DNA from 2 places in the Pseudoalteromonas sp. c7(2019) genome. Region 1 is predicted to be linked to the other one. Evidence: predicted binding sites of a transcription regulator. Region 1 holds the regulator's gene; the other holds the start of a gene.
The links. The regulator FliA, encoded in region 1, starts transcription of late flagellar genes. The targets are predictions, from matches to a motif close to CTAAAGNTNNNNNNNNNNNNGCCGATA.
Positions count from the first base shown of each region.

Region 1 (7,804 bases):
GGTATGATTCAACATAATTTGAGTTTTGGCAACGCAATGGAAGTATATACATTACTTACCATTGGTGATGGCTTAGTTGCTCAACTTCCTTCTTTACTGCTTTCAATTGGTACCGCGATTGTTGTAACACGTCAAAATGAGTCGCTCAATATGGGTGACCAATTTAAGAAACAACTAGGTAACGAAAAATCACTCTTTATTGCTTCAGGTATTTTGATCATCATGGGTTTAGTGCCTGGTATGCCGCATTTTGCTTTTTTAAGTTTAGGTGCGTTATTGGGTTATTTAGCTTACTACACACAGCAAACTAAGCTAAAAGCCGCTGCAGCAGAAGCCGAAGAGGCCGCCAGTGGCGGAAGCGCTGCAACAGGTATTGCCAATAAACAAGAGCAAAAAGAACTTGGTTGGGATGATGTTCAACAGGTTGACGTAATTGGCCTAGAAGTAGGTTATAGATTAATTCCGTTAGTGGACCAATCACAAGGTGGTGAGCTACTTAATCGTATTAAAGGTGTACGTAAAAAGCTTTCTCAAGAGCTTGGTTTTTTAGTACCACCTGTTCATATTCGCGATAATTTAGAGCTTGACCCTAATGCTTACAGAATAACGCTAATGGGTGTTTCAACCGGTGAAAGCGAACTTAAACATGGCGACGAGCTAGCAATTAACCCAGGGCAAGTATTTGGCCCAATTAAAGGGGTTGAAACCAAAGATCCTGCGTTTGGCCTTGATGCAGTATGGATCAAGCCTGATCAAAAAGATGAAGCGCAATCACTAGGTTATACCGTTGTAGATTCAGCAACTGTAGTTGCCACTCATATTAGCCAGTTATTAACTAACAGTGCGGCGTTGTTACTAGGGCATGAAGAAGTTCAAAACCTGCTTGATATGCTTGCTAAAAGCCATCCTCGCTTAGTAGAAGGACTAGTACCTGACGTGTTGCCATTAACTGCAATTGTAAAAGTACTGCAAAATTTATTGAATGAAGGTGTAGCTATTCGCGATATGCGCTCAATTGTTCAAACCCTTGTTGAGTATGGTCCGCGTAGCCAAGACCCTGATGTATTAACGGCTGCAGTGCGTATTTCTCTGCGTAGGTTAATTGTTCAAGATGCGGTTGGTATGTCATCAGAAATCCCTGTCATAACCTTGGCACCTGAGTTGGAACAGATGTTGCATCAGTCATTACAAAATGCAGGCGATGAAGGTGCCGGTATTGAGCCTGGACTTGCAGAGCGACTTCAAGTGTCATTGACACAAGCGCATCAAAATCAAGAAATGGCCGGTGAACCTTCTATATTGCTAACGTCAGGAATGTTACGCACTGTGTTATCTCGTTTTGTTAAGTACACCATTCCAGGATTGAGAGTGATGTCTTATCAAGAGGTACCAGACGAAAGACAGATCAAGATTGTTAGCTCTGTAGGCCAACAATAAGATTTTAACAGGGGTTGAATCATGAAAATTAAACGTTTTTTTGCTAAAGATATGCGCACAGCACTTAAAGAAGTTAAAGATGAATTAGGTGTTGATGCGGTTATTATGTCAAATAAGAAGCTGGCTAACGGTGTAGAAATTGTAGCGGCAGTTGATTATGACAAAGCAGCCCCTAAAGTAGCAGCGCAACCACAACGTACTGCAGAGCCGCGTGCTCAAGCACCACAGCAAAGTATGCATAATTTTGTAAAACCAGAGCCTCAGCGTGCCAAACCAGAGCCGCAAGCAAAAGTGGCTGACAGCCTACAGGCTTTATTAGAGCGCCAATCACCGCGTCCTCGCTCCCCTGAACTTGCATCAATGTTTTCACAATCAGGTATTGATACTACCGATAACTATCAAGAACCAGTTATGGAACAGCGTACTAAAAATATGTTTGCTCCTGAAAATGCAGCGCCAGTTCGTCCACAAACTCAAGCGGATAGCTTAGGTTTTGATGATTTAGACAGCGACTTTGATGATTTAGATAGTCCAGTAACTGCTCGCCAACAAACACCCAATAATGAAAGCGAAGAAATGACAACAATGCGTGAAGAAATGAACGCAATTCGTCAATTGCTTGAGCATCAAGTATCGGGCTTAATGCAGCAAGATATGGCGCGTCGCGATCCAACACGCGCTTGCATGGTTGACCGCTTAGTCGGTATGGGTATTGATAAAGAAGTCGCGCAACAAATGGCATGTTTTGTACCTGATGATGTATCTCGTAAGCAAGGTTGGAAAGCATTGTTAACGATGGTCGAAGATCAAATGCAAACAACCAATAATGAAATACTTCGCCAAGGTGGTGTATATGCGTTAGTGGGTCCAACAGGTGTTGGTAAAACAACAACAGTTGCTAAGCTTGCAGCTTTAGGCGCACAAAAATATGGCGCTGATAAAGTGGCCTTAATAACCACTGATACATACAGAATTGGTGCATATGAACAGCTTGCTACTTACGGCCGTATTATTGGTTGTGGTGTAAAGCAAGTTAAAGATGCTAATGAATTAGCTGAAGTTTTATATCATTTACGAAATAAACGTCTAGTATTAATTGATACAGCAGGTATGAGTCAGCGAGATTTACGTTTAACTGAGCAGTTAAACACGTTAATGCGTAACCAACGTGTGGATATTCGCAGTTACTTAGTACTAAGCGCGACGGCACAAATTAATGTATTACAAGAAACAGTACGCCACTTTAAAAAAGTACAGTTAAGTGGTTGTATTTTCACTAAGTTAGATGAATCATTAAGTTTGGGTGAGATAATTAGTATTGCGATTCAAAATCGCCTTCCAATAGGGTATCTTACTAACGGTCAACGAGTGCCAGAAGATATTCGTGTTGCAAATGCTGAAAAACTAGTGAAAAAGGCTGAGCAGTTATATTTAAAAAGAACAAAAGCACAACATTCAAGGCACCAAGCAGTGGCGCCAAGTACAGTAGGGATGTATGATTAACACAGTATTAGATCAAGCAAGCGGCCTGCGCAAAATGAGTCAAAACAATAACAACGGCGTAAAAGTTATCGCTGTAACCGGTGGTAAAGGTGGGGTAGGGAAAACAAATGTTTCTCTAAATACCGCTATTGCACTAGGGCAACAAGGTAATAGAGTATTAGTGCTGGATGCTGACTTAGGTTTAGCAAACTGTGATGTGATGCTTGGTTTACGTGTAGAGCGCAATTTATCACACGTTTTGTCAGGTGAATGTGAGCTTGACGAGATTTTAGTTGAAGGGCCTGCTGGTATTAAAATTGTACCCGCTACATCGGGCTCGCAAAGTATGGTTGAATTATCGCCATCTGAGCATGCCGGGCTAATTCGTGCATTTAGCGAATTGAATACCGAATTTGATATTTTAATTGTAGATACAGCCGCTGGTATTTCAGACATGGTGCTAAGCTTCTCACGAGCAGCACAAGATGTAATGGTTGTAGTGTGCGATGAACCAACATCAATAACCGATGCTTACGCACTTATTAAAGTATTAAGCCGCGAGCACGGTGTTTATAAGTTCAAAATTGTTGCCAATATGGTCCGCAGCATGCGTGAAGGCACTGAATTGTTTGCAAAACTATCTAAAGTTACCGATCGCTTTTTAGATGTTTCAATGGAGCTAGTAGCAACGGTTCCTTATGACGAAAATATGCGCAAAGCAACACGTCGCCAAAAGGTGATTGTTGAGCTCTTTCCAAGTTCGCCAGCCGCTCTCGCGTTTAAAGCGCTGGCGACAAAAGCAGTTAAATGGCCAATACCAAATCAACCATCTGGGCATTTAGAGTTTTTCATTGAGAAACTAGTAAACGGCTAATTATGACAACATTGGTGAATAGAGCTATGGGATATCAATCAACACAAAACTTAAATGTGATTGTTGAGAAACATGCATCACTTGTTAAAAAAGTGGCATGTCATCTAATTGCTCGATTACCACCTAGCGTTCAGCTTGATGATTTAATTCAATCAGGAATGATAGGTTTAATAGAAGCTTCAAAAAACTTTGATGCAACAAAAGGCGCAAGCTTTGAAACCTTCGCCGGTATTCGTATTCGCGGGGCTATGCTTGATGAAATGCGCCGTGGTGATTGGGCTCCTCGTTCAGTACACCGTAAAAGCCGACAAGTTGCAGAGGCAATTACTGGGCTCGAAAGCAGTCTGAATCGCGAACCAACAGATACAGAAGTTGCTGAAAAACTTGAAATTTCACTCAATGAGTACCATCATATTTTAAATGATGTTAATACTAGTAAAGTATTAGGCATAGAAGACCTTGGTGTAGATGAGGATGTTATTACTCCCGTAGGCCAAGATTTAGCGCTAGACAAACCTTTTAATAATGTTAAAAATGATCGGTTTAATGAGTCTTTGCTAAATGCAATAAAGTCATTACCAGAGCGTGATGCAATGGTACTTTCTTTATACTATAACGATGAAATGAATTTAAAAGAAATAGGACATATACTCGATGTAAGCGAATCGCGTGTAAGTCAGATACATGGTCAGGCGATGATTAAGCTTAAAGCTAAAATCAATGACTGGATAAACTAGTAGTAAGTAAACTAAGGTTAATACCTCACTGGGGGATGTTTTGGATAAAAACATGAAAATTCTTGTAGTTGATGATTTTTCAACGATGAGACGAATTATAAAAAACCTATTACGTGACTTAGGTTTCACTAACGTTCAAGAAGCTGATGACGGGTCTACAGCTTTGCCTATGTTACAAAATCAAGTGTTTGATTTTGTGGTTACAGATTGGAATATGCCGGGAATGCAAGGTATTGACCTTTTAAGAGCAATTCGTGCAGATGATAAGTTAAAACATATCCCTGTATTGATGGTAACGGCAGAAGCTAAAAAAGAACAAATAATAGCTGCAGCGCAAGCTGGCGTTAATGGTTATATTGTTAAGCCATTTACGGCTGGAACATTAAAAACTAAATTAGAAAAAGTATTTGAACGCTTAGGCTAATGATGGGGGAGAGGCTTATGTCAGCACCAGCTGCGCCTCAAATAACGTTAGAACAAGCTCGTCAACTCGTCATTTATTTAGAAAACGATGAGCAAGATAAAGCTAATCAGTTGATTTTAGAGACAGCTTCGCAAGAGCAGTCTAAATTATTTGCTGAAGTTGGGAAGTTGACTCGTCAACTGCACGAAGCACTTAAAAGCTTTGAGCTTGATACTCGCTTAACTAACATAACGACAGATGCGATTCCAGATGCTAAAAAGCGGCTTAATTATGTTATAGAAATGACAGAAAATGCGGCTAATAAAACAATGGATGCTGTTGAGGCTAGTTTACCTATAGCTCAGCAACTTGCAGATGAAATATCTCATATCAAACCGACATGGGATCGTTTAATGAGCCGGGAGATTGAGCTTGGTGAGTTTAAACAACTTTGCCATAGTATCGATAAGTTTATGAATAACTCTCATCATAAAACGGATGAGCTTCAAAGCTTAATGACAAATGTACTAATGGCTCAAGACTATCAAGACTTAACAGGTCAAGTTATTCGCCGTGTTATAGAACTTGTTAGAGAAGTAGAAGAAAGCTTACTTCATCTTTTAACAGCGTTTGCTGAACAAGATGACAGTGACAACACAGCGAATAAAGTAGAACAACAAAAAATAAAAGAACCAGTTGCCACACAAACTTTAGCAGGTCCTGAAGGCCCTATTATTGATAAAGAATCGCGTAATGATGTTGTATCTGATCAAGATGAAGTCGATGATCTTTTATCAAGTTTGGGCTTCTAAGAGGAGAGTAACTGCATGTTTGAAGTCGATGAAGATATTTTACAAGACTTTCTTGTAGAGGCAGGAGAAATCCTAGAGCTTTTATCTGAACAGTTAGTTGAACTGGAAAATAATCCAGAAGATACCGAGTTACTAAATGCCATATTTAGAGGCTTTCACACTGTAAAAGGTGGTGCAGGCTTTTTAGCTATGACAGAACTTGTTGATGCTTGCCACGGCGCTGAAAACGTATTTGATTTACTACGTCAAGGCGTGCGAACGGTCAATTCAGAGTTAATGGATGTTATTTTACAAGCGCTCGACACCATTAATGAAATGTTCGCGACTATCCAAAATAGGGATAAGCCAGAACCAGCAGATCCTGAGTTACTTCAAACCCTCCACATTTTGGGCCTACCTCCAACAGAAGCCGAGCTTAACGGAGTCGCTTCAGAAACTGACGTTGAACAACCTCTTGATGAAGTAGTTGATACGCCAATAGCTGATGAGGAAGATCCATTTGCATTTGATGAAATGTTTAGCGGAACTCCTTCGGTTAGTGATGCTGAAATAAACGAAATCACTGAAGATGAATTTGAAAACTTACTTGATGAACTACACGGTAAAGGACAAGGTCCTGCAGTTGAAAAGCCAGTAGCAAGTAGTAGTGATTTTAATGGTGATATTACTGATGATGAATTTGACAGCTTATTAGACGAGTTACATGGAGTTGGCAGTTTTGGTGAGGTTGCGAGTAAAGCACCTGAGCAAAGTAGTGTAGTTAAAGCACCTGTAGAACCAGCTAAACCAGCGTCAAATACTGCTAATTCATCAGATGATGAAATTAGTGATGATGAATTTGAAGCGCTTCTTGATGAACTTCATGGTAAAGGCACTGCACCTAAATCAATAGAAAGCACTCCAGCTGTGAAACAGCCCAATATCCCAGCTAAACCAGCTGCAAAAGCGAGTGTGCCTGTAAAAAAACCAGAACCTGTAAAAGCACCCGCTTCTAAACCGGTAGAAAAACCGGTTGCTAAAGCAGCGCCAGCAACGCCTAAAAAATCAGCGCCACCAGCAGCAGAGACGACAGTTCGCGTAGATACAAAACGACTTGACCAAATTATGAATATGGTTGGTGAGTTAGTACTTGTGCGAAATCGTTTGGTTAGTTTAGCGACCAATTCAGACAGTGAAGCAATGGGTAAAGCAATCTCTAACTTAGATGTAGTGACTGCTGATATTCAAGGCGCGGTTATGCAAACGCGAATGCAACCAATTAAAAAGGTATTTGGTCGTTTCCCTCGCGTAGTACGCGATTTAGCACGCAGCTTAAACAAAGACATTGACTTACAACTTGTAGGTGAAGAAACCGATTTAGATAAAAACTTAGTGGAAGCACTAGCCGATCCGCTTGTGCATTTAGTACGAAACTCAGTTGACCACGGTATTGAAATGCCAGCTGTTCGTGAGGCTGCCGGTAAGCCTAGAACAGGTAATGTTACTTTATCAGCGTCTCAGGAAGGCGACCATATTTTGTTGACCATTAAAGATGATGGCGCTGGTATGGATGCTGAGAAACTGAAAAAAATAGCAATTAGTAAAGGCGTGCTCGATCACGATCAAGCGAGTCGACTTTCTGACACTGAAGCATACAACCTAATTTTTGCACCTGGCTTTTCTACAAAAGAAGAGATATCTGATATTTCAGGTCGTGGTGTTGGAATGGATGTGGTGAAAACTAAAATCACCCAATTAAACGGCTCTGTAAGTATTCAATCTGAGTTAGGTGTAGGTACTATTTTAGAGATAAAAGTACCACTTACCTTAGCCATATTACCGACCTTAATGGTAATTGTTGGCGCACAAACATTTGCGTTACCACTTGCAGGTGTTAGTGAAATATTCAACTTAGATTTAACGAAAACAAATGTGGTTGATGGGCAATTAACAATTATTGTGCGTAAAAAGGCAATACCGTTATTCTACCTCGAGCACTGGTTAGTTAAAGGCTCAGATCGTTCACAGCGAAAAGCAAAAGGCCATGTAGTTATTGTGCAAATTGGTACGCAGCAAATTG
Region 1 is NZ_WTKS01000016.1:71,166-78,969, reverse strand. Features, by position in the region: gene flhA (flagellar biosynthesis protein FlhA) at 1-1,437, shown strand, start outside; gene flhF (flagellar biosynthesis protein FlhF) at 1,459-2,940, shown strand; gene GQR38_RS16510 (MinD/ParA family protein) at 2,933-3,793, shown strand; gene GQR38_RS16505 (RNA polymerase sigma factor FliA) at 3,820-4,530, shown strand; gene cheY (chemotaxis response regulator CheY) at 4,571-4,954, shown strand; gene GQR38_RS16495 (protein phosphatase CheZ) at 4,972-5,745, shown strand; gene GQR38_RS16490 (chemotaxis protein CheA) at 5,761-7,804, shown strand, end outside.

Region 2 (7,804 bases), on a different contig from region 1:
GTCCGTCACGCTGCTGAATTTTCTCATTGCCCCACATTACATTAATTGGGATCTCGGTACTTCCCGCAGAGAGCACCTGTTTATTTTCTATATTCACAAGTCGTGCATTAACTATGTATGCATGCTGCTGACGAGTCACTGTTCCTGTGATAACTAAGTCAATATTTTGGCGATTACGTAATTTACTTAAATCGCGACTTAAAATACTGTCTGAGTTTTCTGATAAAGAGAGGTTATTCCCAAGTCTGTACTCAACGGTGTGATAACCCAGTTGAGTAAATTGTGTAAGCAGACTTTCTTGGATCTGCTGACTTAAGCCTGAGGCTTGCCCTGTCACTAATTTTGTATCTAGTGCATCTGCATAAAAGAAGCTACTAACGCCAACACGTGCATTAGCATTTAATGCTCCGTTTAGGTGGTTAAGTTGCGACGTTAAATTGACTACATAGTCATTAACCGTAAAAGGAGCCATGGCTGCTTTAGGTGCATCTGTAGGCACACTTGGTTCTGGCGGCGGCACCAAGTTACAAGCAGCTAAATTTAAAAATAATAAAGGCAGTAAAAGGCGCATAATTGCCATCCTCTTCAAAACATACTGAGGATGAAGCAATTTGTATGCCGACTTAGCTATTGTGCGGTAAAGGGCTGATCTACGTAATAACTAACTAAACAATTTATATTTTGGCTCTTTAAATTTTGACAGTCAGCCATAGCGTTTTTTTTGTCTATGTATGCGCCTAGCTTTAAGCGGTTATACATAACTCCTTTTACATTTATTGTTTCAACATTCATCACAAAGTTATCGCCTAGTAAGCTAGGAAGCTTTTTCTGTAGTTGCCTAAAAGCTAAAGAGAGTTGTTCTTTTTGCGTTATTGAAAGCACTTGTAAAGCAAATCTGGGATTAACTGGTTTTGTTACTTGTAAATTGGATCGATTAATTGTGTTGGTATTAACGATTTCTGCTTTTATTACGGGTGCGTTTTTCTGCTCATTTTCTTTAGCTATTGTATTGAGTTGCGATATTAGTAAACTTAAGTCGTCTTCAATAAGTAATAAACGCGCAAGTTCTGGCTTCATATTTTGCCACTGCTGGGAGCTCATTTTTAAAGTTTCAAGTTCTTGCTTTGTTATTTTTACGTAGCTTTTTTCGTCAGTTACGTTGGTCTGAGTAGCACTACCATCAATTGCTTTATTATTCGCACAACCATAACTTAGCAACATTGCACTGATTAAAAATATACATTGAACTCTTTTCATCCTAATTCCTTTAATGGAGTATTTTATGTGTTTCAACAACACACTTTAATCCTTGCGCTTTTACTGAGTCGCATACAGAAATAATCTCTGGCGAACTGTTTGTTGCGTACGCTAAGGCTAAAATAAATTTATTTTTAGCTTTATCATGCATATAAAAAGCTTCTTGCTGCTCTATTCGTGGTGCTATTAAACGGTAATAAATTTTTAAGATATTTAACGAATTAAAACTTCCTGCATTGGCAATGCTTCCAGTTGTTGCACTGAGCGCCTTTAACGTTAAATCAACGCCCATTACTACATCTCCTTGAGGCGATAAATTAACTGTTATATTTTGAGTGTTTTTTAGCTGCTTGCGTTGTTTATATTCATCATCAATTACTGCTTTATACTGCCCCGGTTTAAGGTCTGTAAATAAATAATAGCCATCATATGCTGCTTGAGTTTGTGCAACTTGATCCCCTTTCTCATTCAACAGCGCTATATTTGCAAAGGGTTGGATCTGTGTTGTATCACCTTTTTGTTGATAAACAACTCCCTCCACTTCACTGGCATTATTTAATGCGAAGTCCATATACTCTACAAAACCAGCCCTTGGGGTAATAGAAAAACCCTCGTTAGCTGATATTAAAAACGGATCTTCAAAACTATTTCTATCAAGTATTATATCTGTTGTACGATTTGCTGGCATTGAAGTTAATAGCGCAACGCCGTGTTCGTCTGTAATTGCTTGACGATAATTGTGAACGCCTTTTACTTTTACGCCGGCAACGCCGTGCTCATCATCATCCATAATACCGTTATTATTTTGATCTAAGAATACGCGTAACATTAAGCTACCCGTGTTAGTTAAGCTGCGCTTAGAGACAAAATATGTATTGTGTTCAACATCAAACCCTAAGCTAAAACGACTATAAATACCGAGCCGCCAATCATCGTTACTGTTGTAGTTTAAGTTACTCGTTAAACTAAACTTGTCGCTTTGCCAATTGAACCCTAATTCGGCCGATTGAATATTATTACGAAGTGAATCAGTTAAAGTAAGTTCCGCTTGTAAATCTCGGCCCAAGTTGCGGCTAAACTCAGCCTCGTAACTAACAAGCTCACTTACTGGCGATATACTATAATCTATACCAAACCTTGTGTAGGTTCTCCCAAAGCGCTTTTGAAAACGTGTTGTTCCAAAAGTACTCTTAGAGCTATCGTCTTGTTGCCACAGTAATTGGTTACTTAGTGCAAATCCTGAGTATGAGTAGTTGAACTGGTTGCGTACTTGTTTAAAACGCCCTCTAATATCACTATCGTCATATAGGACGTTATTTTGATAAGAAAGGCGTCCATAGGTATTATTCATTAGCCCACCAGCTAAATTTATTTGGTAGCTGTTAAAATCTTGCTGCTGTTCGTCGGTACGATTTGTAGCGCTAAAAAGTAGTGATTGTTCGGCAATTTGAGTTCGGGCTGTAAATTCAAATTCTTGTTCATTGTTATTATTTTTTTCAACATTCGCATTTAATAATAATCGGTCAAACAAGCTTATATTGGTACCAAATGCATACTTAAGTAGATCGTCATCTGTATTTTTTTGACCTGATGTAGCAGTGTATACAGATATATTATCTGTAAGCCCTTGCTCATATCTACCCGCAACTTGCCAACCCTGCCCCTGCGAGCTTGAAACATTTTTATTTAGTAATTGCTTACCTTGTTCAGTAACCGACAATTCATAGTTACCTTGCCCCTGCTTAAGTTGATTTCCGTCCACAAAGTAATAATCACTTTTACGCTCAACTTGACCTTGAGGCCCATAAAAAATAAGCTCAAAATTATTAGCTCCAAATAATAGGTTTATATTATCAAAAATATAACGCCCATCTGCGAGGCTAAGCTGCTGGTCTATTAATATTTCATTACGATACAGTTCTACATCCCAACCTGGCTGTATAGCACCGCTTAAGTTAATTTGATTATTGACTATTTTTCTATTGGTTACATTATTAGAAACTTTAACACCTCGGGCATACTGACTACTGTAGCTATTACCAACTTGCGTGGCGATAACATCACCAAAAGATATTTCAGTAGGCATGAAGCCGTTTTTTATTTCTTTGTCTAAGTTTTGCTTTGTAAACGTTAACCTAGAGTTGGTAAGTAAGTCAGTACTTCGTCCAGACAAAAAATACTCTGCAGATAAATACGCAAAGTCTTGAGTGCCTAAAAGTGAATAGTTCGTAGAATGTCTATCATCGCTCGCGGTAAAATTTAGTTGTAAGTCGGCAACCGGAGAAGATAGCGCTTTATATGGGCTAGCTTTCCATGGCAGCGTAGGTGGCGATCTTTTGTTAGGTGATTTAAGGTTGCGCGACTGTCTGTATCTTTGTTGTTCAACCGGTAAGGGGCTATCTGAGCTTATAAGTAATTCTAAATCTGGGTAATCAATATTAAACTCTAGATTTAAAGCATTATGTAAACTTTGAATATCTACATAAATATCATCTTCAATGGTAATTTGATTTTTTGCTAATAAGTAGCTCTGTGTAGGACTAGTAAATACAGCGGGTGTAACCGCTGCATTTAGAGAAAGAGGTTGTTGATTTGCTCCAACACCTTGAGCAATTCGATTGCTAGCATCAACATTCATTGCAAATTGTAGAATATCAAATAAGTCGCTTAAACTAACTTGTACACTTTGCTCGCTTTTAATTGCTGCAACTTCACCTAAGTAGTATGAGTTTAAATAAAGCGAAAGTATTAATAACTCGCCTGTGGCGATTCGCTGTTGCTGATTTTCTTTGTTTTTATAATCAATTACTTCAACGGGCTTAGTTAGCTTTAGTTCAATTGCGCGTAGTGTTGTTAAAGCATCCCCTACGGAAGAATTGGGATTAGCTATTACACTATTACTAAGCAAACTACTTATGCTTAGTAATAGTGCATACAATAAATTATTTAGCGTCATTCACTGTTAAAACATTAAGTGATTGTGAAGTTAAAGGCAGAGTGTATTGTGCAAATGTAAGGTCTTTATATTCTTGACTGCCTTCATATTTAAAAATAATTTTTCCTGCTTTATCTAAATTTTTGTCACTAAATAAACTAAGGGTTACAAACGCATTATCTACTTCTGGATAAATACTTAAATTACCAATTTCTGCAATTTTAACTTGCTCGTTATTACTATCAACAAAGTAAGCACTTAATTTACCGTAGCTACTAAACTTACCTTCTCGTTTTATATTCAATAAAAACTGAGGACGTTGATTGCTTTCATTTAGCACTAGTTGAGCTTGCTCTATGGCAACTTCTGGCTGTTTCATGTCTTTGCGTAACAAAATAGGAATGCTGTAGCTCATAATCATATTAACTTTTATTGAGCTTGTTTTATTCGTATTTTCACCAGGCAATGCTTGAAATAGAAGATGAGAGCGGTACTCACCAGAAGCTAGACCTTTAGGTTTACGTATTGCTATTTTTACTGTTTGTTTTTCACCAGGTGCTAAACGCATTTGTTTTGGTGACAAACGTGCCATTGAACTTAAACTTTCGCTTGTAACCTCTGCCAACTGTATGTAGCCACCGCTAGGTTGCGCTTGCTTCTCACTCCATAAAACACGATATGTTTGATATTCATCACCCGTATTAATTACGATAACTTTAGCGGTTCGTTGACGTTCATCAAAACTAATACGGGTTGGAGAGATAAGTAAATTTGCGTATGCATTTTTTCCTAAAATACATACACTCAGTGCGAGCAGCACTACAACTTTATAAAGCATGTTTTTCCTTTAGTAATCAATCGTAATTTCTAATTGGGTGTCAGTAATAAAACTACCATCTAAGTAACTTTGGCTAGTCCCTGTCGTTATTAAACGGCCACCTACTTTGAGTAAAAGCTCTCCAAACTCATCGCTAGTTTGCGTTCTTGGTAAATCCACTAATACAACCGAAAACTTGGCACTATTAGCTCCTAGCGCTTCACTTTGCAATGTAGAGTCACTCGTTTTGTTAAACGATATTTGAGTAAGGGGAGGTAAATCGGTAAATAAAAGTTCTGCGGGATTACCCTCAGTTAATACGTAAATATTACCAAATGTGGTTGTTTCACCTTCATAGCTAATGGTTATAGAGCTTAAAGTATTATTTTGAGGGATAACTAAAGTGCCAAAATTAAGCGCTTCTTGTTGTATGCTTGCGCTATAGGCTTGCTCGCTAAACATTAACGAAAGCCAAGCAGAAACATACAAAAAGCGCATTGTTTGTTTAAACACTAATTAATATGACACTTCAATATTAAAGCTACCAGAATACTCACCATCAGGGTAATCCACACTTGATGCGTTTGATGAAGTAGAAAGAGTCGCGCCTATATTAAATGATACAGCGCCATCAACGCCAGCTTGTAGGTTGGGAGTAGCACTTGTATATAATCCACCAGCATTAGTACCGCTCGTTATAAAGTAAGTCCAAGTACCTACAGTAAAATCAGGTTCATTTAACCCTTGACCAGCTAAAGGTTGTACTAAAGTATTTACTGGGTCGCTAATGGTTAAAATAGAATTTGGTACTACATCTGACACACTAAAAGCACCCGCTTCACCACCTTCAATTATTGATATAGTTGCCACATTACCAGCAGCGTCTTCTTGCGAGGTAACATTAGTTGCATCAGGATCAGGATGAACTGTAAGCGTAGCTTGCAGATTGCCTGATGGATCTGAAATAGCACGAATAGTACCAAAATTTAAATCGTTATCTTTTGTGAGTACTACAGCATTTTGTACTGTTACTTTCGCTTCAAATGACTCTGTAGCAGCATAAGTGCTAAACGAGCTGACCACGGTGGCTACAGCTAATGCAGATAAATAAAACTTCATGCTAAATCCTTATAAGAAAATGGGCTTTATCAAATATTTGCCCAACTATAGTTAGTATCGACTATTAGTACAAATACTTTAATACTATATAAGTTTAAAAGGCCTAATTTATTAATTATATTGGTTTTCCGACAAAAGCAGCAATATTACATACTTGATCAAGCTGATTAGCTAAATAACAAAACGCACTTACTTGAGCATCGTTTTTAAATGGACCTACACGTAATCCATACAAAGTCATATTATTATTTTTACGTTCAAACATAGTAAAATTAAATTGAGTAAATGCACTGGGGTATAATTGCTTAAGCCTTTCGACTCTTGCTTTAACAAGCTCTGGCTTTAAATACCAACCAAGCTGTGCTCCAATTTTAGTTTCATCTGTTAAGGTGAGTTCTGAATTTTGTAAGTTTGGTGTTTTTACTTCGGGAGTGTTATTTAGTGCCGTCGGTTCCAAATTCTGTGAAGGCTGATTACCATAGGTGATATCGGTTTTACTTTGCATGAGTAAAGGAGGGTTTTCAGTTAATTCACTTCGAGACGATAACGCCATAATTAACAGCTGTAAATCATCTTCCATAGCAGTTAAACGACCAATGCTTTCTTGCTGTAAGTGCCACTGCGAAACATACTCTTTTACTTGTTTATCAGTAATTAAAGAATGCTGCACGCTCTCGTTATTTACAGTTGCGCTGCTACATCCATATAAATAAAAAGATAAGAATAAAACTGATATTAAATGACAAGACTTAAAATACCGCATTGCAAAATGCACTCTACTAACCAAGATAATAAATCAAAGCAAATTTTGCGCCACTTTATAGCAACTTTTTAATTAAGTAGTTTATTTTGAGGTAAGAAAAGCCATATCGATAACAAGGCAAAATTTCATCATTTAGTTGGTATCACTAATTGTTGCTGCATTGCTCTAACTCCGGCATACATGCCGTCGTATATCAAAAATTATTAGCGAAGTTAGCGTCAGGTCTAATCCTTCAAATTGATTAGGTATTATTGTAGATTGATATTACATGCTGTGCGCTACAGCTTTACTGGCTTATCGGTGTAGTTACTTACTATGCAATCGAGTTTATATAACTTGAATACGTCACAGTCTGCTTTTGCATTTTTAAAGTTTTGGTAAGAGCCAAGTTTTAGCCTGTAAAACATTTTGTCGTTTATTTTGGCGGTTTCTACGTTAGTCAATATTTTGTCTCTAAACAACGGCGCTGCTTTAGTATTTAGCTCTTGCCATGCTTTAGCCACACCTTGCTCTGAGTCAACCGAAGCTACCTGTAAAGCAAATACATGTTTAGGCTTATTTAATTTTACAGTTTGTTTTTTATTACTGTAATTTTGTTTAACTTGTTGGCGTGATTTAACATTACGTGTGTTTCGTGGTGAGCGTACAGACTTGCTGCTATACCCTTGATTAGACTGCGCAATAGCTTTGCTGTTTATAATATCGATATGATTTACGAGGTAAGTTATTTCTTTTTCTAATCTTAAAATTCGCTCTATGCCTTCACGAGCTTGTTGCCACTGCATTGCGGCATCTTTTAGCTGTGCAAGTTCAAGGGCTGTAATTGATACGTAGTCAGGCGAGTTACTTTGAGGTTGTTCATCAATGGTTTTTATTTCAGGCGAGACGCTGCATGCTGTACCAAATAAAAGCA
Region 2 is NZ_WTKS01000003.1:27,607-35,410, forward strand. Features, by position in the region: gene GQR38_RS03810 (FlgO family outer membrane protein) at 1-571, opposite strand, end outside; gene GQR38_RS03815 (SPOR domain-containing protein) at 628-1,257, opposite strand; gene GQR38_RS03820 (MSCRAMM family adhesin SdrC) at 1,268-4,213, opposite strand; gene GQR38_RS03825 (fimbria/pilus periplasmic chaperone) at 4,200-5,030, opposite strand; gene GQR38_RS03830 (DUF4402 domain-containing protein) at 5,040-5,522, opposite strand; gene GQR38_RS03835 (DUF4402 domain-containing protein) at 5,526-6,128, opposite strand; gene GQR38_RS03840 (SPOR domain-containing protein) at 6,244-6,798, opposite strand; gene GQR38_RS03845 (SPOR domain-containing protein) at 7,170-7,804, opposite strand, start outside.
Region 2: GQR38_RS03835 (DUF4402 domain-containing protein) is a predicted target of FliA. The motif match lies at 6,184-6,210, and genes of this name have one in related genera.